Regions from separate parts of the Pradoshia sp. Z6_59 genome, predicted to be linked through region 1. Evidence: riboswitches for the same ligand, from Rfam matches in the RefSeq annotation. Region 1 holds a riboswitch; the other holds the start of a gene.
The links. A riboswitch is a leader RNA that binds a small molecule or an ion and turns the genes downstream of it on or off. The one in region 1 is predicted to bind preQ1.
Positions count from the first base shown of each region.

Region 2: it holds a riboswitch for preQ1, as region 1 does, so the genes downstream of both, AC4D4B_RS15110 (QueT transporter family protein) here and queF (preQ(1) synthase) in region 1, are expected to answer to the same signal.

Region 1 is NZ_JBZCPP010000001.1:289,107-300,695, forward strand. Features, by position in the region: gene AC4D4B_RS01480 (TetR/AcrR family transcriptional regulator) at 5-589, shown strand; gene AC4D4B_RS01485 (metal-binding protein) at 817-1,296, shown strand; gene AC4D4B_RS01490 (NanQ anomerase/TabA/YiaL family protein) at 1,487-1,936, opposite strand; gene AC4D4B_RS01495 (C45 family autoproteolytic acyltransferase/hydrolase) at 2,322-3,344, shown strand; PreQ1 riboswitch class I at 3,624-3,670, shown strand; gene queF (preQ(1) synthase) at 3,796-4,296, shown strand; PreQ1 riboswitch class I at 4,335-4,378, shown strand; gene queC (7-cyano-7-deazaguanine synthase QueC) at 4,427-5,098, shown strand; gene AC4D4B_RS01510 (VUT family protein) at 5,098-5,640, shown strand; gene AC4D4B_RS01515 (transposase) at 5,980-6,498, opposite strand; gene AC4D4B_RS01520 (FAD-dependent oxidoreductase) at 6,595-8,256, opposite strand; gene AC4D4B_RS01525 (SMI1/KNR4 family protein) at 8,805-9,857, opposite strand; gene AC4D4B_RS01530 (FusB/FusC family EF-G-binding protein) at 10,127-10,777, shown strand; gene AC4D4B_RS01535 (biotin transporter BioY) at 11,080-11,589, opposite strand, start outside.
Region 2 is NZ_JBZCPP010000016.1:52,084-63,672, forward strand. Features, by position in the region: gene AC4D4B_RS15085 (STAS domain-containing protein) at 1-258, shown strand, start outside; gene AC4D4B_RS15090 (AI-2E family transporter) at 415-1,488, shown strand; gene AC4D4B_RS15095 (GTPase domain-containing protein) at 1,545-4,304, opposite strand; gene nadE (NAD(+) synthase) at 4,634-5,452, opposite strand; gene AC4D4B_RS15105 (DoxX family membrane protein) at 5,830-6,360, shown strand; PreQ1 riboswitch class I at 6,526-6,570, shown strand; gene AC4D4B_RS15110 (QueT transporter family protein) at 6,578-7,063, shown strand; gene AC4D4B_RS15115 (ferritin-like domain-containing protein) at 7,219-7,653, shown strand; gene AC4D4B_RS15120 (DUF5068 domain-containing protein) at 7,735-8,445, opposite strand; gene AC4D4B_RS15125 (DUF368 domain-containing protein) at 8,624-9,424, opposite strand; gene AC4D4B_RS15130 (quinone oxidoreductase family protein) at 9,650-10,630, opposite strand; gene AC4D4B_RS15135 (enoyl-CoA hydratase/isomerase family protein) at 10,650-11,459, opposite strand; gene AC4D4B_RS15140 (SDR family NAD(P)-dependent oxidoreductase) at 11,444-11,589, opposite strand, start outside.

The DNA.
Region 1 (11,589 bases):
TTTTATGAGTATTTATGAAGAAAAAAATCGTAAAACTAAACAACTTATTCAACGGTCATTTTTACAAATTCTAGAGAATAAGCCGTTTGAAACGATTACGATAGGAGATATTGCAAAAACAGCACATATAAATCGCGGAACATTTTATTTACATTATCTAGATAAATTTGATTTGCTTGACCAAATCGAACAACAATTGTTTAGAGACTTAGGAAAACATATTGACCAATTACAATCTGGATATTCATCTATATATACATTTGAAAAAGACCAAGAGCAATTAGCTGCAACTTTATTCAGCTTCATAAAAATGCATGCTCCATTATTAAAAATATTTTTAAGCAATCATGGCAGAGCAGGTTTTCACATTAGGTTTAGAGATGCCTTTGCAGAAAAAGTACGTATTAATTTAGAGAAGAACGAAAGCATTCACACAAGGTTAATAGGTTCTATGGACTATTTTTTATCGTTTATTACATCTGCTTTTTTAGGATTAATCGAACAATGGGTCCAAAATGGTCTAGATAAAACACCTGAAGAAATGACAGCCTTATATATTGATATTATTTCTTTTATTCAACAAAAGTAAGGGAGCTTTTAAATCTGGGAAAATTCATCCTACAACGCTGTTTCGTGTCTAAACAAAAGCTCTATGAAAGCCAAGATTCTTGGCTTTTTTTATTTTTCCAGCGACGAATGAAAGAGCGAACGTTTGTTTTGAGCGAAAATGTGTTCCCTGCTCTGATTATCCCCTATAATGGAAAACAATGGCTGGTTCAATAGAGCCGCCATAAGAGAACAAAACGGAGGATTAGGATGGCAAACGGGAGAGCGCATAAGAAAATTAATCTAATATTTTTAGCAATTGGAATCGGGGCCGTGTTGATCAGTTCACAGCACTATGTACATGGGATATCCGTGATAATAGGATATCTCTTCGGCACCTATTGGATGAACCCTGATTTGGATATAAAAAGCAATCCGTATCGGCGATGGGGATTCTTACGATTCATGTGGATTCCCTACCAAAAATTGAAGCATCGCTCCATCTGGACACATGGGTATGTGATTGGAGATATCATTCGGTATCTTTATGTAACGGCTTGGATTATGTTAGGAGCGGGTGCAATGAGTATCCTGACAGGTGTGCCATATGCTGCATATATAGACCAATTAGAGGAGATTGTCATTGAACATAAATTGTCTATCTTGTCCTTTATTGTCGGGAATATGCTTTCGTCTACTGCACACATTTTGACCGATCATGCTTCAACCACATTCAAAAAGATCTTTTAACCAAAATCCAAATCCCTTTTCGTCTAGTAGAAAAGGGATTTTTAGCATTTCAAGAGGGCTTATCGTTTGTTAAACCCCAAACGTTTTTCCTAAAAATGTTAAATATTTTCTTGTGTTGAACAAAAATGAATACAAAACGAGCTAAATCAAAAGAAGAGGCAAAATCAGCTCAATGATTTTGCCTCTTACATTAATCGCACAATACTTTTACTACTGCTTTTTTTACAGCTTGTGGTTGTTGCACACAAACACCTGGCATATGAGCGTCTTGAGGCATAAACACAGCAAAACATCCCTCTTTCACGATAAGATGGTTACCGTCGCCATTTAAGAACATTACATCATTTTCTTTTTGTTCCTCTACGACTTCTGTATCTTCCTTATTTGTATAAACCATTCTTTCCTCGCCTTTAATGACGTATTGGATATCTGTATATGAATAATGAGCTTCCATGCGACAGTCTTCAATAAGCTTTGTATCATACTCTTGAATCATTACGAAGACCTTGTCATTTTCAATTTCATACTTTCCTACCGGCAAAGCCTGCAAATCATTTTCCATTAAAAAAGCAAAGGCTTTCTTTAATCTTGGATGCACTCCATCATATAATGGAGCATTTGATAATTGATCGATAATCATATATGTTTCCTCCGATAAGCGATTTATCTTATATAAGTATATAAAATAGTAACATATCCAGTATTAGCGATACAAGAACTTGTATACCAGTCTGGTTTATAGGATAACAAATAGTGAAACGATACTTCCTTTATTTGGATATAGATAAACTGTATAATCAAAGGTATCCAGCTATAGTAAGTGCTTCTGGAACATTGTGAGTATGAGAGATAGGCAAGAAAGATTTCTAAATTACTTATTTTTTAGTGAGACAATATCCAGAATAGAATGGTGAAGAATCCCAGAAAGTTAGAAATGTTTCGAGAGAACGTGATAGTTAAATGAGATGATTTGGATTTGTAACGAGGACTACAATCGAGACAAGCAAAGAAGGGGAGAATTACGAATGGAAGAGTTGATAATCAGACTAGTAGAGTTAAAGGGAAGCCCTTTTGAATATGGGCTAAAGCAAAGTGAAGAAATTAAGTCGACACTGCTTTCAAATCAACTGCGTTTACTTGAGGATTTGAGCACTACTTCAAATACGAAGATAGCAAAAGAAATACTAAAGGACATGTCACCGAATCTTTTAGAGGAACTTAGAGGTTTGGCGGAAGGACTGGATATGGAGTTAGACACCATCATTAGGCTGTATAGTGGCTATGATGTAAATTTTCCAGCAATGGGTTGCACGGCATTCATAAAGGATGACTATTATGTGCGAAACTATGATTTTAGCCCTGAGCTTTATGATGCAAGACTTGTTTTCTCTAAACCAGCTGATGGCTATGCCAGTGTTGGATTTAGTCAGCAGGTAATTGGCAGACTTGATGGGATGAATGAAAAAGGGCTTGTTGTTGGATTACATTTTGTAAACAGTGAACATAAATCAGAAGGTTTTCTTGCGACAACAATTGTAAGAATACTATTGGATCAGTGTGCTAGTATAGAAGAAGCAATCGACCTTATTTCAATACTTCCCCATGGATATTGCTACAATTATTCTATTACTGATCCGAGCGGAAAAGGTGTAATAGTAGAAGCCTCTCCTCAGAAACAGATTTTTAATTACGGCCCTCCGTTAATATGTACAAATCATTTTCAATCGAAAACATTGCAAGACAAAAATGAGAAAGAGATACAAGGATCCATAAAACGTAAAGAGTATGTAAGCAGTCTATTAACAGAGGAACTTTCTCCTTTAACAGCGTATCGTCATTTTAATGACGGCAATTCTCCTTTATTTTTTAACTACTATAAAGAGTACTTTGGAACATTGCATACAGTTGTTTATTTGCCAAAGGAATTAAGTCTTATCGTTGGTGTAGGGGAGAATAGTGAACCAAAAATGTTTTCCTTAAGAAAATATTTGGATGGTAATATTAATCTTCCTAAAGTATTAAAAGGAACGATTCAACAAGCGGAATAAAATAAATGGTCCATCCCTCTGTGGTGTTGTTTAAGTAGGACATTGTTTTTAAACAGAATAGATGGCAGCGTAAATTAAAAAACGGATTAATCCCATCAATCAGTAGGACTAGTCAGATGAGCATTTTATGGAGAAGGATTGTAAATAACTTTATAGCGGAGACTAGTATGAGATTTTTTATTGAGTATATTACAATCAGTTATCTTTTTTATTTTTCCTTTTATATCCATTAATGGGTGTGGTATGATAAGAGATAATTAAAATAATATCTGAAGAATTTCAGGAGAGGTTCATAGCGGATACCCTCTATAAAAAACTATGGATACATGTCATTCTCGCCATGTCCATATATTGGACGTGGCTTTTTTGACTTTCTAAGTAGTTATTTTTATAGAAAAAGAGCATGCCCCTCCTTGGAATGATTAGATATCTAATTCAAGGAGGGTTATTTATGTCTGGTCGGCATCAAACAGAAGGATTAGAGGATTTAACGTTATTAGGAAATCAAAATGTGAAGTATGCATTTAATTATGCACCTGAAGTATTAGAGTCTGTAGATAATTTACATTCAGACCGGGATTATTTTGTTAAGTTTAATTGCCCTGAGTTTACAAGTCTCTGTCCAATTACGCAGCAACCGGATTTCGCGACCATGTATATTTCGTATATTCCGGATAAAAAAATTGTAGAAAGTAAGTCACTAAAATTATATTTATTTAGTTTCCGTAACCATGGAGATTTCCACGAAGACTGTGTCAATATCATTATGAATGACTTAATTAAACTGCTAGATCCACGTTATATCGAGGTGTGGGGTAAATTTACTCCACGTGGGGGTATTTCAATTGACCCTTGGTGTAACTATGGCCGTCCAGGTACGAAGTTTGAAGAAATAGCAAATTATCGTTTAATGAATCACGATTTATATCCAGAAAAAATTGATAATCGCTAACTGCAGGTTATGAAAATATCAATAAAATCCTTATAGCCAAGGGAGAGGTTGTTAGCAACCCTCTATAAAAAACTAAGAAGAACAGCGCATCTATCTTAGTGCTGTTTTTCATTTGAATGGAGAATGATCAATGAAGCAAGAAAAAGCATTAGTCGTGTTTAGTGGCGGACAGGATAGTACGACCTGCTTGTTTTTGGCATTAAAAAAATTTAAAGAGGTTGAGGTTGTGACATTTAATTATGGACAACGACATGCATTAGAAATTGAATGTGCAAAGCAAATCGCTAATGAATTAAACGTCCATCATCACATTTTAGATATGTCATTACTAAATCAACTTGCTCCAAATGCATTAACACGCGCTGATATTGAGGTGAAGGATGGTGCGGAAGGTGGGTTGCCATCAACATTTGTACCGGGCCGCAATTTATTATTTTTATCTTTTGCAGGTGTATTAGCGAAACAAATCGGTGCAAAGCATATTATTACAGGTGTTTGCGAGACAGATTTTAGTGGATATCCAGATTGTCGCGATATTTTTATAAAATCGTTAAACGTCACAATAAATTTATCAATGGAAGAAGCATTTGTTATACATACACCTTTAATGTGGTTGAACAAAGCAGAGACATGGTCCTTAGCAGATGAATTTGGTGCATTTGATTTTGTAAAAGAAAAGACCTTAACGTGTTATCACGGTATTAAAGCGGACGGCTGTGGTGAGTGTCCCGCTTGTAAGCTGCGTCTACAAGGAATGCACACATATTTACATACCAAACAGCATATAGGAGGATCAAAATGATACGCATTCTATTTTATTTAGTATCAATTGTAACGGCAAATGTACTGACAGCCCGCTTTGCGCCATTTGAATTTTGGATATTCATTATTCCAATGGGCTCGTTCTTAATTGGTGCAACATTTATCTTCCGTGATTTGGTCCAAAATAAACTTGGTCGTAAGAGGACATATGGTTTTATTTTCTTAGCCTTAGTATTATCAGCTACTGCATCGTATTTATTAGGAGATACCCTAATTATCGTCGCAGCTTCTGCGCTATCATTCTTAATCGCAGAAACAACAGATACAGAAATTTATACACGTTTAAAACTGCCGATGGCTTGGCGTGTCTTTTATAGTGGAATGGTTGGAGGTTTATTAGATTCAGTTGTGTTCGTCATTGTCGGACTAAGCCCATTAGGAGCTGGGTATATTCCTTGGTCAGCTGTACCAGCGGCAATTATTGGTCAGATTATCGTGAAAACGGTTATGCAAATGATTGGTGCTTATCTATTAGGGAAAGGGTTGTCTTATAAAGAAAAACATCTGGCGAAAGCATCTTAATCATTATTTAAATTATTACTTCTGTTTCAGGTATTAAAAAGTCTATCTCATACATTCCATACCGTAAAAAGGATTAAATCCTAGGTGGGGAGAGGAAGGTTATTATTTCCAACGTGTCTTTTGGGGAAATCTGAATCATCTAGAAGTAATTAAAGGGAAACTTGAGAATTATGGGACTTGAAATCTTCCCACGAACAAATCGCACGAACAAATCGTAAGAAAAAAGACAAAAGCATCTGAATTAGTATTGACACTTTTCCCAATAATAATAAGTGCTGCGTGGAATATCAGCGACTTTGATTAATTCCACCACTTCATAGATTTCCTTTAGTTCATAAATTACTTGCGCTTTGATTTGGTTGGTAATTTTTCTTGCATTTGAACTAAAGTGTTTAACTTTTTTAAATATGCATTCTCCATTTCCAGTTGCTTTATACGTGCTTCAAGTTCTTCTACAGATCCTTCAGCCGGTACAGGCTTCATTGTTTTTTTCGTGTTCTTTTTCATGGATGATTGCCCCTTTTTCTTAGAAACAAGGGCTTCATAACCGCCAATTTCAAACTTCTTCTTCCAATTTCGAATCATGCCTGGAGATGAAATGTTAAATATCGCAGCTGTGTCAATTGAAGATGTACCTGTTTCGATCATATAATTTAGTACACTCATTTTATACTCAGCAGAATAGTTTGTATAGGGTTTTAAGAATGCCTCTATACCGTTCGCTTGATAAAGGCGAACCCAGTCACCGATAACCCGTGTTGTAACACCAATATCTTTCGCAATTGCATTCATGGTTTCATATCCATTTACATAACGTTGAACTGCTTGGATCCTTTGTTCAACAGTTAATTTTGCCATAAAAAAACCCCCCGTAAAAATTAGATTAGTGTCTAACTTTTACGGGGCAGTTCATATGTTATTCAAATGCTTTTGTCCATGATGTTGAAGTGTCCTTTATTTTTTATGCTTACAGTGCATGGAAGCTACGTAACCAAAGGTCATACCTGGTCCCAATGTTGCTCCTGGTCCAGGATAAGAATGACCCATAATGGATGATGAGCAGTTACCACAAGCGTATACATTATCAAATACAGTGCCGTCTTCTTTGACAACCCTTGCTAATTCGTCTGTAACTACCCCGCCTTTAGTGCCGATATCCCCTGGGTAGACTTTCATTGCATAGTAGGGGGCCTCATTGATTTCAAGTAAATTTGGATTTGGCAAAGAAGGATCGCCGTAATATCGATCATGTGGCGTTTCACCTCTATGGAAATCTAAATCCTTACCATTTCGAGCAAATTCATTGAATCTGTTCATTGTTTTAACTAAATTTCCTTTTGGAATATTTAATTTATTTTCTAATTCCTCGACTGTGTTCCCTTTCAAAACAATATCATTGTCATAGTATGCTTGAGGGAAATCTTGCCCAGGGAAGAGGCCGGTAAAGATATATCTTTTCTTAGCCCTTGCATCTAAAATAATCCAGGAAGTGATGGCTTTCCCGTCTGTTTTTTCATTATGCTCATACATTTTATCAACGAATTCATGATATGGAGTCGGTTCATTGATATAACGATTTCCGTCTTGGTCAACGATAATCATATTCGGCAAGCCTCTATCCGCTACTAAGAAAAATGGCATACCCAAATGATTAATGACAGTAGGTGCACCCCAAACTCTGTCCATTAAACCAAACTTCGCATTCAATTTTGCGAAAGGCTCAATAATATCACCAGTTTGACCTTTTGGTGAGCTTGTCCAACTCACATCTTGTGGACTTGGAAGATATTTATCTCTCTTTTCTTGATCCCGAGAAAATCCACCTGATCCAAAAATTAAGCCTTTATTGATTTTGATTGTTACTTGTTTACCGTTTTTGTTTACGATTAGGCCTGTTACTTTATCGTTTTCGTAAATAAAATCAACAAATGGTGAATCAAGCCAAATTTCACCGTTTAAATCTTTGTAAGTTAGAGCCAATCGAGCTATTAAAGCTCTACCTAATGCGGCATAATCTTTTTTGAATAATTTATGCTTAATTAATCGCCATCCAAGTGTTAAAGAAGCTCTTTTTCCTGCCCAGGACCTGGTGATCATATTCACTTTAACGAAATCCTGTCCTGTCATAACGAAACCTTTTGTATCCATAGCAGGAGGGAGAAGCTTGCTCTTCCAATCTTCTAATTTATTTAAATCAATTACTTTGGGCTCGATCGACCGGCCGATCCCTTTTCCACCCGGATGTGTCGGGTAATAGTCAGAGTAATTATTTGCATAGGAGAATCTCATATGTGGGCTTAAATTATGCATATAATCCAGCATTTCGATCCCTTTTTTCAAATAGGTTTCTTTAATTGTATCACTTACTAAATCACCTACAGTGGAATCTAAATATAATTTAGCCTCTTCAAAACTATCGGCTACACCAGCCTCAACTAAATATCTGTTATTCGGAACCCATACACCGCCGCCTGATAAAGCAGAAGCTCCTCCAAAATGCTTTTCCTTTTCAATTAGCAGTGTACTTAATCCCTCTTTTTTTGCAGTAATGGCGGCAGAAAAACCTGTTGCTCCAGAACCGACTACTACTACATCATATTCGTAATCCCAACCCATTAAAAAATCCCCCTTTGAGTAGTATCCGCGCAAAATAACAAAACCCCTAAATAGAAACCGTTAAATATTCAGACAATTAAATTTTACAGTATTTAGAACAGATTATACAATAATATTTGGAAATATTTATTAAATATCAATCAGTAGAAGGACTGAATTGACCCATACTTAATAAATGAGATAAGCATAGAGAGTGAAACGAGAGTTTATTGTAGAAAAATATATAATGTTACACCTGGTATTTAAGAATCATTTAATGAACAATGCATCCAACTTTAATAGGGTGGACGGTTAGTTTACCAATGAATGCCAAAAGGAAATGATGGTTGTTATTGAGATTGGCACTTTGAAAATTACAAAATGGTAGATAAATAAGAATTGATGAAGATTAGATAAAGGAGGATCTCTGGATATGTTTTATCGTCTAGATAAGTGAAGGGAAATAATCCAAAATAATCAGATCCTGATCAACTTTAGAGGTCAGGATCTTTTTATAGGTTAGAGTGCTCTAATTAGTACACTGTAATTTTTTCTTTTCTTAAAAAAGCTTATATTATCTTAACTTCTACCCAAGCATCGGTAAGAGGGATTCCCCCCAATGTTGCCTCTTTAAAGAATTGTTCTATTGAATCGAATGACTGATCTGCACCAGTGAGACTTTCCAATATCCATTTATTATCTTTCTGTATAACATGGTAGCTATTGTCTTTATACATAAAGCTGGATACGACATTGTAACCATAATCAGTATTTTCTCTTACCATTTCCATCTTTAAATCTTCTATAGAGTAATTAATTTTTTCTGTAATCATATCAGCATAGCTTCTCACATCAGAATCTGTATCATTTTTAAATAGTTCAATGAATTTCTTTAAGGTATCTTCACTAAATTGGTAAGTATAATCATTCCAAATTTTATTAGCTATAGAGATCCTTAAATCATCATCAGGATGTTCGCTCAATTGTAATAACTTTTCGCCATACCAATCTAAATCTGCTTCCTCATCAATAGTATCAAATTGGATAATTTCAGAAAGTGTTTCAGCATCATCATGTTCGATTAACGATTCAAAGTCTTCCTTACTATATGTCACAATAGAATAGTCTTCGTCATCTGGTAATTCTATTTCCACTACATATAAGTTTTCTAGAAAATCGTCAAAGTTTCTAGCGATTGTTATTACTTGTGAAATCTCATCATTATTATCTACGTACACAATTGGCGGATTTGAAGAAGTATGCCGATAATCAAAGGCCAGCCAGTAATGACCATCACCATTAAACAAAACAAGGCCTTTAGGCATTTCCCATTCTTCTATTAATTCTTCACTATCTAGTATTCCTCCATTTTTGCCAATTCCATCGAGGTATTCTACTTCTATGAATAAATCGTCAAATACTTCATGCTTGGGAGCGGGATGAGCATTGTAGATGATACTCCCGCCGTTTTGATCTTTTAATAATTTTATGTAGGATTCTGGAAGTTTAACACCCAGCTTTTTTTCGGCCATTTCAATAATTGAATCAGTGACCGGTAGTGGTTTGTAATCTACATCTTTATCCCATATGCTGCTTTTCAAAATCTCTTCACCTAATTTCATATAAATTATTGCTATATATATAATTCTACAAAGTTTTATTTAATTCTTTACATAAATTGGTTGTTGGATAATCCATTGTGTGACTTTAAATATAATTTGTATTTCAGAAAAAACGAAAGGAAGATAGAGGAAATGGTGATAACGTGACATTTTTTAAAAGATGAAATGAACAAGCCATCTATTTTAAGTCATTTTATTCATATTATAAAATGGCTTTATAGTTTAATATAAGGGAATAAAGAAAATCGTCCAGATTGGAGATTTATGTGATGAATGAAAAATTTATTAAAAATGAACAATTAAATTTTATAAAAGAACAGATTGCCTTAATAAAGGATAGTAAGAAAAAGAATATACCTCAAAATATTTTGGACGCTGTCGTTTCCTTAGCAAATGTAAAAATTCTGGACCTATTTCCAGATAAAAGAACAGGAATAACGGAAATGCTTGATTTATCTATGCTGAAAACAGATAGAGAGTATGAAGCGTACGTACAGCGTCTTGAGGACTGTGTGCTTACTTTTCCACAAATTACAGAGAGCCAGTTAAAAAAATTATTCCCGAAACAGAAAAAATTAAAGCTGCCTGATTTATCAAATATAGACCACAACGAGTTGACCTATTTAAGCTGGAACGACCTAAGATCCAATAAAAAATTTATAATTTATGAAATGGAGGAGAAAATGGTCGGTATCGTATGTCAGCTTGCACCGACCAGCACGAAAAATATTTGTTCCTTTTGTAATAATATTGGGGAGGTTGCCTATTTTTCCACTGTAACAAAAGCGAAAAAAATGAACAACCCAGATTATTACAAGTCTATAGGTAATCTTATATGTGTCGATAGCAGCGAATGTAATAAAAAGATAACGAACGTGGAGTATATAGAAGCTTTTCTAAAAGATTCACTAAGAACGTGAATTGTTTAGGTAAAAGAATAATATTTTTGTTAGGTAATTGCATGAAGAAATGAATAGAACGTTGGTTACTACAAAATTAAATAATATGGATGATTATAGCGGGCACTCAAATAGGGTGCCCTTTATTGGTTTTACAGCACAATTATATAGTTTTGTTCATATTCTTTATGGAGTATCTAGTTATTTTTAAGTTAACAAGTAGAAATATAGTCAGTAATAGAGAAGCTGATAAAAACATACTTTAACCGTCTTATAGTGAATAACACCCTCCCAATATACCAAAAGATACTCCTCCCTATGAATTAGGTGGAGTATCTTTTAGCTTGAGCTGGTAATAGTTTAGCAGAGTTCAAGCGCTGCCTTATAGTGATGCCGAACCATGCGGCAAGGATAGCTTTAATAATGCCGACTGGTAAAAATGGATAAATACCTGTTACTAATGCTTCCTGCCAGGATAGCGCCGCAAATCCTTTTAACCAAATGCATCCAATGGCTAAGGTGATACACATACCGATTAGGTTTGCGAGAAAAGCTTGACTGTATGTATAGGATGTTTTTTCTAACCATAGCCCAATCAGAAAAGCTGTTGGAATGAATCCGATTAAGTAACCGCCCGTTGGTCCAAATAAAATGCCCAATCCGCCAGTGAATTGAGAGAATACAGGTAAGCCTATAAGACCGAGTGTTAAATAGACTAATACTGTAATCGTGCTATGTTTGGATCCCAAGATGGTTGCCACAATCCCAACGGCTAATGTTTGTCCTGTAATAGGAATCAGAGGCAAAGGAATGGTGATTTGGGCTAACAGACA
Region 2 (11,589 bases), on a different contig from region 1:
ATTGATTTATCTGGTGTATTTATCGTTGATACTTTAGTCGCCCACCGCCTTTTTCAAATGATAGAGGCACTGAAATTAATTGGCGTAGAGGTAATCATGACAGGCATCCGTGCCGAGGTGGCACAAACGAGTATCCAGCTTGGAATCGATTTTTCAAGTATCCAAACAGAAAGCAGCGTAGCTCAGGCATTTAATAAATTAGGAATTATAATTAAAAGCAGTAAATCGTCATTTTCGAACACGAAATTAATATATTAGAATACTAAACAGCGATTATCACTTTATTTATTAATGATAATCGCTATTTGTATTCTCAGGATATATGGCGCCATCTATTTACTCTACATTGGAGTATAAGTAAACCAATTATGGGTATAGATGTGAAGACGTTGATTAAACATTTGGGGGTGCTCTATGTGGTTTAATAAACCTTTTTATAAGTATGCAACCGGCACTATTTTAATACTAATCATTATCTATTTATTAGGGAAGATTGATTACTTTATATGGCCTTTTCAAAAACTGATTATAACTATCTTTTTTCCGATTTTAATAGCTGGGCTCCTATATTATATATTGAGGCCGGTCGTTCATTTTTTGAGTAAGTATATGCCGATTACGATCAGTATACTTCTCATCTATGCATTAATCGGCGGAATGGGTTACGCTGCTTTTCATTTCCTGGGGCCCGTCATTGTTTCTCAGAGCGAAGAACTCATCGATAAAATACCGGAAAGATTAGAAGCAATCACATCCGAGTCAAAGGAAATTATAAATGAGAATGCCGCTTCAACTTATTTGTCCGTAGACAAGCTCACTCAATACGGGAAAGAATATGCGGAAAGTGTTCCTAAAGTATTATCTGATCACGCTGTAACCATTTTTTCAACGGTTACAAGCATAGTTACTGTACTTTTAATTGTTCCCTTTATTGTTTTTTATTTTCTTAAGGATGGTCATAAACTTAAACCGTTTTTATTAAAACATATCCCTGCTAATGTAGAGGACGAGGGCAACAGAATATTAAGGGATGTTGATAAAACCTTATCCACTTATATCGTCGGGCAATTTACCGTTGCAATTGTCGATGGCATCCTGATGTATATTGGATATCTAATTATTGGACTTGAGAACGCATTAATCTTAGCTATTTTTGCAACTCTACTGACTGTTGTACCTTTCCTTGGACCGTTCCTTGGAACCATCCCTGCGATTATATCAGGTCTATTAATCAGCCCATTTACAGCCTTTAAAGTTCTGATCCTATTAGTTATTGTCCAACAGCTTGAGGGCCATCTCGTTACACCTCAGGTAATGGGAAAACGCCTGGACATCCACCCGCTGACGGTTATATTATTGCTGCTTGTAGCAGGTTCTTTATACGGTTTTATAGGAATTCTCATAGCTATACCTACTTATTCAGTAGTAAAGGTTGTTCTCAAAAATTTCATCAAATTCTATAAACTGCGAACATCTGAAAGCTCTTAAACATATAAAAAGGTGATTTTAGAATGGCTTAACCACCATCCTAAAATCACCTTTTTTTACCTTGAAATAGTTTGAACTTCTTTTTGACCAATCAAAATCCATTCGTATTGTCGTAATCGCAATTCGTATAGCTTTAATGGGTCGCGATACAATTCTGGCTGAGAACGCATCTTCTCAAGCACGCCATTATGTTCAGCAATTTTCTCAGTCGTATCTGCCATTGCACCATTCATTACTTCTGTCGGATCTGCAAAGAACATTGAAACATCTCGAGTAATCGATTTTTCAAACATATCAAATTGCAGCAGGAATTTATCTGCAATCAATTGAGCGACCTCAGTATAATCCTGTGTTTCAATCAAGGTTGTATATTTATTGTACATAACACTTTTATTCGCAATCGAGCCAAATAGCATGCCTGCACTCTTCAATAATAATTGTTGCGGTGTGTGGCGAAGCAGTATATTAATGGTCTCCATTTGTACACCGCTCGTCATTCGGTTTGCATCCCTGCGCCAATCATCCAGCACTCTGAAATCACATTCCATTTTCATTCGTTCTTCCTGATAAATAGCATTGAAGCCTTCAGCCATTTCTTTTAAATACGCCTGGCTCTCTTTTAACTCTACTTCCGCTTCGGTAATCCAATCCTTTAAGGAATAAAAATACTTAGGCAAAATGGTATTCTCCAGGTATTCCTGTATCCGTACATTCATTTTCTCATTTAAATCTATATGAATCTTGCGGAAATCACTGTCCTCTGTAATTAAATCTTTGCTGGCACGAAGAATTTTAGGTACAGCTGCCTCCACATCAAGGCGAATGGCTTCCTTCCTTTGTTTAAACGTCTTACGCAACAATACGGCTTTTTCTTTCTCCAAATCCTCCATCTGATTCTTCGCACCATTTAGTTTTGCTAAAAGGTCCTCATTCCATTGAATGGATTCAATCAAGCTTTCTTCCCTTTCCAATCGTTGGTCGAGCAAGCTTGATATAGTCTCACGTACAAAGTGAAGCAGCTTAGCAGTACGTGCGCTTTCCTTATATTTACTTGTTAGATTCATTTTAATAAATTCAGCAAAATCTGAAAGCTGCCTGTTGCTTCTATAATGAGCAGAATGAGCAAAGATTGTTGCATTCGGCAGGTAAGGACTGATTCTGGACCATGCTTCATCCACTATACGAATAGCCTCCTGATCATTGTGAACAAGATCCATTTTATTTAATAAGAAATGAATTGGCAGATCAGGTGCTTGTTCATGAAGGGCCATTACAATTTCGCGTTCTTTGTTTGTAAATGGATCATTTACATCTAATACAAGTAAAAGACCATCTGCCATATTCAAATAACGGCGTACTTCCTGGATTTTATTATTTGCAATGCTGAATCCCGGAGTATCGATGATTGCTATTTGATTGTCGGCCAAAAATTGGCTCGGAAGCTGGTATTCGATGATACTTGGCTTGTTATCAACAAAGTTTCTGTTTGAAACTTTCTCTTCAAGCTCCTCTAGATTTAGTGGATTAATTGAAGAGTCTGTCACTTCCATTATGCTTTCTTCTTCGGCATTTTTAAACATGATAGCCGATGAAGTTGGTTTATCAAATAACTCTTCTCCTAAGATAGAATGAATTAAGGCAGATTTACCGCTACCGCTAGTTCCGGCAATCATAATATGTTGTACATTTATATCTAATAACTCATCAATAATCCATTTTTGTCTTTCGCTTACAGATAAATTATTTTGGTTTGCCCATTGATCAAGTTCCTCAAATAATCGAACGCTATCCTCCAAGCCATTCCGGTTATTTTCAGCCTGCATTAACACTCTCTCTGCATGATCAATATCAACTTGGCCTATCATACCAGGAAAATTATCATTCCATGCCAATATAGCAGAAGAAGCTAAAAGAGCATGCTTCCTATCTGTAATGCGGAGCCAGTTACGTAATAAACTTGGTAATAAGCCTTTTAATGTTTTTAATAATTTATGTCCATTAATTAATTCGAAGTAACCCTCTTTAAATAAGAAGGATAAATCTGACCATGGTTCGGGATGAACAAGTTCAAGATCCTGCAGTAAATCATTAAACCCCTGAACCCATTGCAAATATGCCGGTTCGCCCTTATAGCTGTTCCAAAGAGATACTGCAAGTTGTTCAAATTGACCACTGTCAATGGAATAGAGCTTATGTAAGACCTGATAAAAATAGCCAGGTTCCATATTTTTCGTTACACCTTGATCAATATAGGACTGCAGAACATCATACCAAAGCAATGACTCCGTACGGATGGATTCATTTACTGCAAGTTCAACTGCACTATTCCAATCACGTTGCTCTTCAAAGAATGAACGTGCTATTTCTGTCACTTGAGAATCATCTGGATTCAACTTAACTACCTTTTTAATCGTTTTATCAGCCAGTTCAGTTTTATCCAATTTCGTATATAGAGCAAATAACTGTAACCCAACTTCGGTATTCAATATAATCGAGTCTGATTCAATAGATTTATAAAGCTCTTCAGCGTTTTTATACATAGCCATTGCAAAGTAAGCATCCGCCATATTCTTTATAGCCCAAGGCGCCAGATCATTGCTAACCTTTTCCCATTTAAAAATGGAAGTCTCATAGTCTTTATAATGGAAATAAAGCTCTCCCTGAGCAAATCTAAGCGTTGATAGCTCAGGCAATTCCTTTTGTTGTTCTGCCAAAAATTCTTCACTTATTATAAGCAACGGATTCGCCGCATTATCGTTTGTTAATAAGGTTTTATATAAGGACTTTTCAATCAAGTTATTTTCATTATTCATCATACGACCCCTCCCTGGTTCTCTCACACAAATTTGTTCAATAGAATACATTATAACTTATATAGTGTAATAAAATTTGATTGCAAAATGGTTTCGGTAAAGTTTCATCTTCAATACAATATGATAGCAAAATGGAACATTTGTCATATTTGAAATAAATATAATACTAGATTATATCCTATACCCTCAGATAATTAACTAAAACAATTCGTGTTTTTTATTTTCCTTCAATTAATTATACCAGTATATCGTTATCTTAATCACGATTCATTTTCTCCTTACAATAGAATAAGCCCATGATTATGAAAATCACAGGCTTACTTTTTGGTTAGTTATTTCCACCAATTATCATGAATGGATGCAGGCATTTGACGTTTGTGTTCTGTTTTTAAATATTGCTTTTCAATTTTCAATGCAGCTTCAGCATCGACTTTCCGACCTTCCAAATAATCGTCAATCGTATCATATTTTAAGCCAAGTTCTGTTTCATCAGCTTGCTGCGGTTTATTATCCAGCAAATCGGCAGTCGGCTCTTTCATATATAGTCTTTCCTCAGCTCCCAATTCTTTCAGCAATTCTCTGCCCTGGCGCTTAGACAATCCCGATAATGGAAGAACATCAGCTCCGCCGTCTCCATATTTTGTATAAAAACCTGTCACTGCCTCAGCAGCATGGTCTGTTCCTATTACCAAAAGTCCATTTTGTCCACCAATAGCATATTGTGCAATCATACGAAGCCTTGCTTTCACATTCCCTTTATTAAAATCGGTTAATGTTTCATTAGTTGCTTCTTTGTATTGATCCGTAATGACATCGACAGTAGACTTTACATTAAAAGTAATATTTTCATCTGGTTTAATAAATTGCAGAGCACGCTGAGCATCCTCTTCATCTTGCTGTACTCCATATGGAAGTCTGACAGCAATAAATTTAGCTGCAAACCCTTCCTCACGCAGTTCTTCCACAGCCATCTGAGCCAGACGTCCTGCCAATGTAGAATCCTGACCGCCACTGATTCCTAGAACAAATCCTTTTGCTCCGCTCTTCTTTAAGTAACTTTTTAGGAACCCAACTCTGTCTTTGATTTCTTCTTTAGGGTTTATTTCCGGTTTAACATGTAATGCTTCAATAATAACTGATTGTAAGCTCATTCCCATTCCTCCTTCAAACACCTATACTATTATTTTCCTTAAATGTTCTCTTTCTAACCTTTTATCATTAAATATATTTTACTCTTATATATAAATTTTTAAATAGGTCATTTAATTTAGAGTATTGTTTTTTTATCCTTATACACCACACAAAATGGATAATTGCGTAAAAGTTTGTGAAGGAACGAACAATATCACGTTTGTAAAGTTGTTTTTAGTATTAACTTAAAAGGTTCACATATTTTTGTACAAAAAATGAAACACAGGGATAATACACCACATTATCAAGCATATGGTATATAAATAAGGTATAGAAAGTTACTGGCACTAAAAACCGCGGATTAGAGCCAGTTAAATCCATATGGGAGTGATTTAAAATGATGAATTGGTTACGAACTAATAAATATGCCTCCGGACTATTATTGATTATAAGATTGTATCTTGGTTATGAATGGATGATTCATGGATTTGAGAAAATTAAAGGCGGAGCATTTGATGCATCCGGATTCCTTGGAAATATTGTTGCTAATCCTGTAACTGGTCCAGACGGAGGGGCACTGTATCCGATGTATGGTTCATTCATTGAAAAATTTGCGATTCCTAACGTAGGGTTAATCAACATCCTAATTCCATGGGGAGAATTTCTAGTTGGGCTGGGGTTACTGCTTGGTGTCTTAACAACTACAGCTGCCTTCTTTGGATTATTAATGAATTTTATGTTTTTATTTGGCGGAACAGTATCTACTAACCCGCTCTACATCATACTGGGAATGGTTATTCTTGTAGCAGGTGCAAATGCCGGCCGATTCGGTGGAGACTATTACGTTCTTCCATGGATTCGTAAAACAATCTTTAAAAAGGATGACATAAAGCCAATTAATACAAAAAAGTTAACTCCAAGTCATTAAACTAACGATTAAATATCTGTGACGCCGAGATTTCTCTCGGCGTCTTTTATTGATTTATGCCAGTCGATCATAACTATACGATGATGTTTTGCCATGATCCAACTACAATCCTTTGTTGACTATGCATCTTATTATGCTTATGATTATTTGGTGTCTTCGGAAATACTAAACGTGGTTCGTAACCATCCCACGATAAAAAACTAAGGGAGAGAAAAAAATGAATATTAGAACGCTTGCTGTAAATGGAGTTTTGGCAGCCTTATATATTGCTGTCACTATAATCGTACAGCCAATCGCATTTTCGAACATTCAGTTTCGAGTACCTGAAATGTTCAATCACTTGATTGTATTTAATAAAAAATACATGTATGGGATTGTGATAGGAGTATTTATCTCTAACCTCTTTTTCTCATCAATGGGTGCATATGATTTAATATTTGGTGTTGGCCAATCCATACTAGCATTAACAATCACCATTCTAACCTTCCGATTTGTCCGCAATATTTGGGCAAGGATGGCTATTAATACATTCGTTTTTACTTTTACCATGTTCTTAATTGCTATAGAGTTAAATATTGTTTTGAAACTTCCTTTCTGGTTTGCATGGGCAACAACCGCAGCTGGAGAATTAGCAGTCATGACAATTGGTGCTCCAATTATGTATGCTCTCAATAAACGTATTAATTTCTCAAAATTAATCTGACTTAATAATCCAAGCTTGGCCCTTTATCGGATCAGGCTTTTTATTATGTAAAAATATTCCTGAACATTTCAAAATCCTGCCACAAAAAAAATGCTTAATATGTAGTAAAGTAGGGTACATTTGAATTATAGAATATAGAAGGAGTGGATTATAGAATGGAAAAAAAATTAAAAGAATTAATAGATGGTTTAAATGAAGATCTAGCAAACGAATATGCTGCATCAATCATGTATTCTAGCTATGCGGCAATGGTTTCTGGTTTATACAGACAAACACTGAAACCTTTCTTTGAAGGTGAAATAGCCGATGAACAGGGACATGCTTTATATCTTGCAGAAAAAATCAGTACATTGGGTGGAACACCAACTGTAACACCAGCAGAAGTTAAACAAACCACTGATGTTAAGGTAATGCTTGAATCTGCCTATCAGGCAGAAAAAGATACAATAGATCGCTACGAAACACGCAAGAAACAAGCTGAGGAATTAGGCTTAACTGAATTAGTTGTCAAACTAGAAGATCTTATCTCCGATGAAACAGGCCATATGGAAGAGATTGGCCGCATTCTTAGTGACTCCAGATTTGATTAATTCTTAACAATCTGCAACATATTTAACACAGGGAAAGAACCGTAATTCTGACAAGCAGAATTACGGTTCTTTTTATGGCTATTACTTCGGTAATGGAATTTCAAATTCTGTCTTTTTCCCATCAAATAAATCTTTACCTTCACTATTTAGGAATGGTCCAAACTCCAATTTTAAATTTCGCGTTTTTGAAAACAAATCCTTGTCTATTAAAAAGACATGAAGCTTTTCACTAGATGTTCCTGCAGCCATTTCTCCTTGTTGGCTCGGCTCAAGATTTGTTTCTGGAAGATAGATTATTTGATTATCGTTCCCCCTTAAAAAAGAACGGATGGATTGATATATCAATGGTTGTTTGGAATTGTTCTCAAGCTTTAATTTTAGGGTAAGCGCTATACGGTCTCTTTCATTTAAATTTTTGAACTTTGATTTAACTGCCTCTGTTGGGGTGATCTCAGCATACTGTATACCCTCTAACGTAATGATTACGTCTTCAATATTTTTAGTTTCATTCATTTTTAAATTTTCATATAGTATCTTTTTCACACCCATATTACCAGAAGTAAATCGATCTTGATACACCTCAGAGGATACAGATGGCTCTTCTCCTTTTGCTGCCACGCCATTTTTTGTTTCTTTATCATCGGTACCTTCATTATTATCGGTACTTACATCTTCTGTAGTATGATTCTTTTTATTTTCCTCGTTTATCGTCTCTTCTTTTTCACTTCCACATGCTGATACTGCTAAGATAAAAAATGCCAAAAATATAAACCTCAGTCCCTTTTGTATCATAATTCAACCTCCAATATTTTTTTATTGTAAAGTTGTTAGTTAATTTATACCTCTGCTTAATTCTTAATATTCTAAACGTAAACGACATTTTCCTATCTATCTAATTGTTTTAACAATGCAGGCGAAACAAAATAAAAAAGGATTGTACGAGACAATCCTTTTACTTCCTATTCAATCATTACTTCGTAAAGATTTTCGTTACCAAAAGACCTGACACAAACGTTATACAACATAGCAATATCGTACCTATTCCTGTTGGTAATCCAGGAACGACCACAAATATAGATCCAATAATTAATCCCATTATGACCGCAAACGTCATATGTGGATATACCCTCAGTAAAAAGCTGATTGCTTTACTGCTCACAATAAAGCCAACCACTGCTCCAGCCCCTACAAGGATAATAATCGAAAAGTTTAAATCTGATAAAGCAGAAATAACAGTTGAATAAACACCGAGCAACAATAATATAAACGAGCCACTAATGCCTGGAAGCAGCATAGCCATACTTGCAAGCCAGCCGGAAAAGAATAATCCAAGCCCAGATAAAAGCGTTACTTCAGATATAACAACAGATTCATTCGGCTTCAGGAAACCTAGTGCTGCCATCATGATTGCAACCAAAACGACAACCCCATAATGCTTTCCTGTAAAGTGTTTTTTCACCTCTGCCTGTCTTATAATAAAGGGTAGTACACCGATGATTAATCCTACAAAAAAGAATTGTGTCGGTTCATGATGATGTTCCAGCAAATAATCAATCAATCGGCTAAACGTCAGTATAGTAAACCCCATACCGATTGCGAGTGGCAATAAAAAGCCCAGATACCTTCTCCAGTCACGGCTAAAAAAGCCACTGATTGATAATAATAAGCGATCATAAATACCTAATATAAACGCTATGGTTCCTCCACTTACACCGGGAATTAAATCACTGATTCCCATTAACATACCGCGATATATGTTTTTCCATTCCATTATTTTTTCAGTCCTTATATTTTATTTCACTATAATAGTTTACAAAATAAGAACTAGTAAAAACAATGGCACATAATACAAATTAAATAGTTTTTCACTCATTTTAATATCAATATAAATTATACAAATATAATAATTTTGAATAATATCACATTTATCCATACTCTTATTACAATAAAAATAAGCATGCCAGAACTGCATGCTTTACAAGAATGCTATTAATATTCAACGACGAATTTCAAGTATTATCTTTCCTGCTGTTTTCCTAGACTGCAATAACTCATGCACTTTTGCTGCTTCATCGAGTGGATGGACTTCACCTATTATTAATTTTAATTTTCCCTCTTCTAAGAATGAAAAAAGATCACGCATACTCGGCAATAGCAGTTCTGGCTTTCTCATAATTTGCGGAAGAAAGAATCCAATGACCGACTGGTTTCTGGCCATTAAGGATGATGGGTGCATTACGGCCTGTTCTCCACTTGCGACACCATATATCACCAATCTCCCGAACGTAGCTAAGCATTTCAGTGTCTCCTTAAAAATATCACCGCCAGCCATTTCGAGCGCCACATTAACTCCACGGCCGTTTGTCGCTTCCAGCACTTCTTTATACCAACCCTCTTTTGTATAGTTGATACATACATCAGCTCCCAGAGAACGTGCAAGCTCCAGCTTTTCTTCTGTGCTGGCAGTTGCAATTACCTTCCCTGCGCCCATTAATTTAGCCAATTGGACTGCTAAAGTCCCAACTCCTCCAGCTGCTGCATGAACGAGAACTGTTTCACCCTCTTGCAATTGCCCCATTGTTTTTAAAATATGGTAGGCACTCAAACCTTGAAGTGGGAGGGCGACCACTTTTTTTAAATCGAGTTCTTCTTTCAGGAGAATTACGGACCGAGCGTCTGCAACAGCATACTCAGCATATCCCCCAGATTCAATCAGCGTGACCACCCTCGCTCCAACATTTACGTACGTCACTTCTGAGCCAGTTTCGACTACAACCCCGGCAACTTCAGCTCCAGGCACAAAAGGAAGCTGGGTTGGTACAACATATTGGCCTTCACGTCTGGCAGTATCTGCATAATTCACACCAACTACATGTATTTCAATTAATACTTCATGTGGACCAGGTTTCGGCCTATCTAATTCGACCATTTTTAATACTTCTGGTCCTCCGTATTCAGTAAATTGAATGGCTTTCATAATACATACTCCCTTTCACTTATCTGCCGGTAAATTGCGGCTTTCTTTTTTCTTTAAATGCAGATACACCTTCTTGATGATCCTCCGTGGCTATCATCATCGTTTGAGTGATGCGTTCTCTCTCCAGGACATCTTCGAGAGTGGCCGTAAAAGAATAATCAATCAGTTTTTTCATTTGCCCATATGCTTTTCCTGGACCATAGGATAGCATAGTCGCATATTGAATTGCTTCATCACGCAAAGCTTCTAAAGGTACAAGTTTATTAATAACCCCAAGTTCATATAAACGTTCTGCTGGTATCGGTTCAGCTGAAAAGAAGAATTGTTTCGCTAAGTGTGGACCAACTAAACGTGGTAGGAAATAGGAACCACCTGCATCCGAAATAAGGCCAACCTTTGAAAAACTTAAAGCGAACTTACTCCCCTCAGCGGCTACAATCAAATCACAGGCAAGCGCCAAATTAAAAGCAGCCCCTGCCGCAAAACCATGTACCGCCGCAATAATAGGAGTCTCAATCTCCTTCATCGTTAAAATACATTCATTTATGACTCCTAAATACTCGTAGGTAGTAGCTGCTGATTTGGTTCCCATCGTTTTTACATCTCCGCCGGCACTAAACGCCCGTCCTGATCCGTTTAGAACAATCACTTTTACATTAGGATTTTTATCCGCTTTTTTTAATTCACTAATTAGTCCTGTTATCATTTCCGGACTAAAAGCATTCAAGCTTTCAGGTCTATTTAATGTCAATACTAAAACTGAACCTATTTCTTTTATTAATAAGTGTTCCATCATCCATCTCCCCTTCTCTTTTACGTAATCATCCATCCCCCATCGACCAGTACATCTGTACCTGTCATGTATGAAGCTTCACTCGATGCTAAAAAGGCAATAACATTGGCTATTTCCTCACTGGTTCCTACTCTTTTCAATGCTGTGTTGCGTTCAATTGATTTCA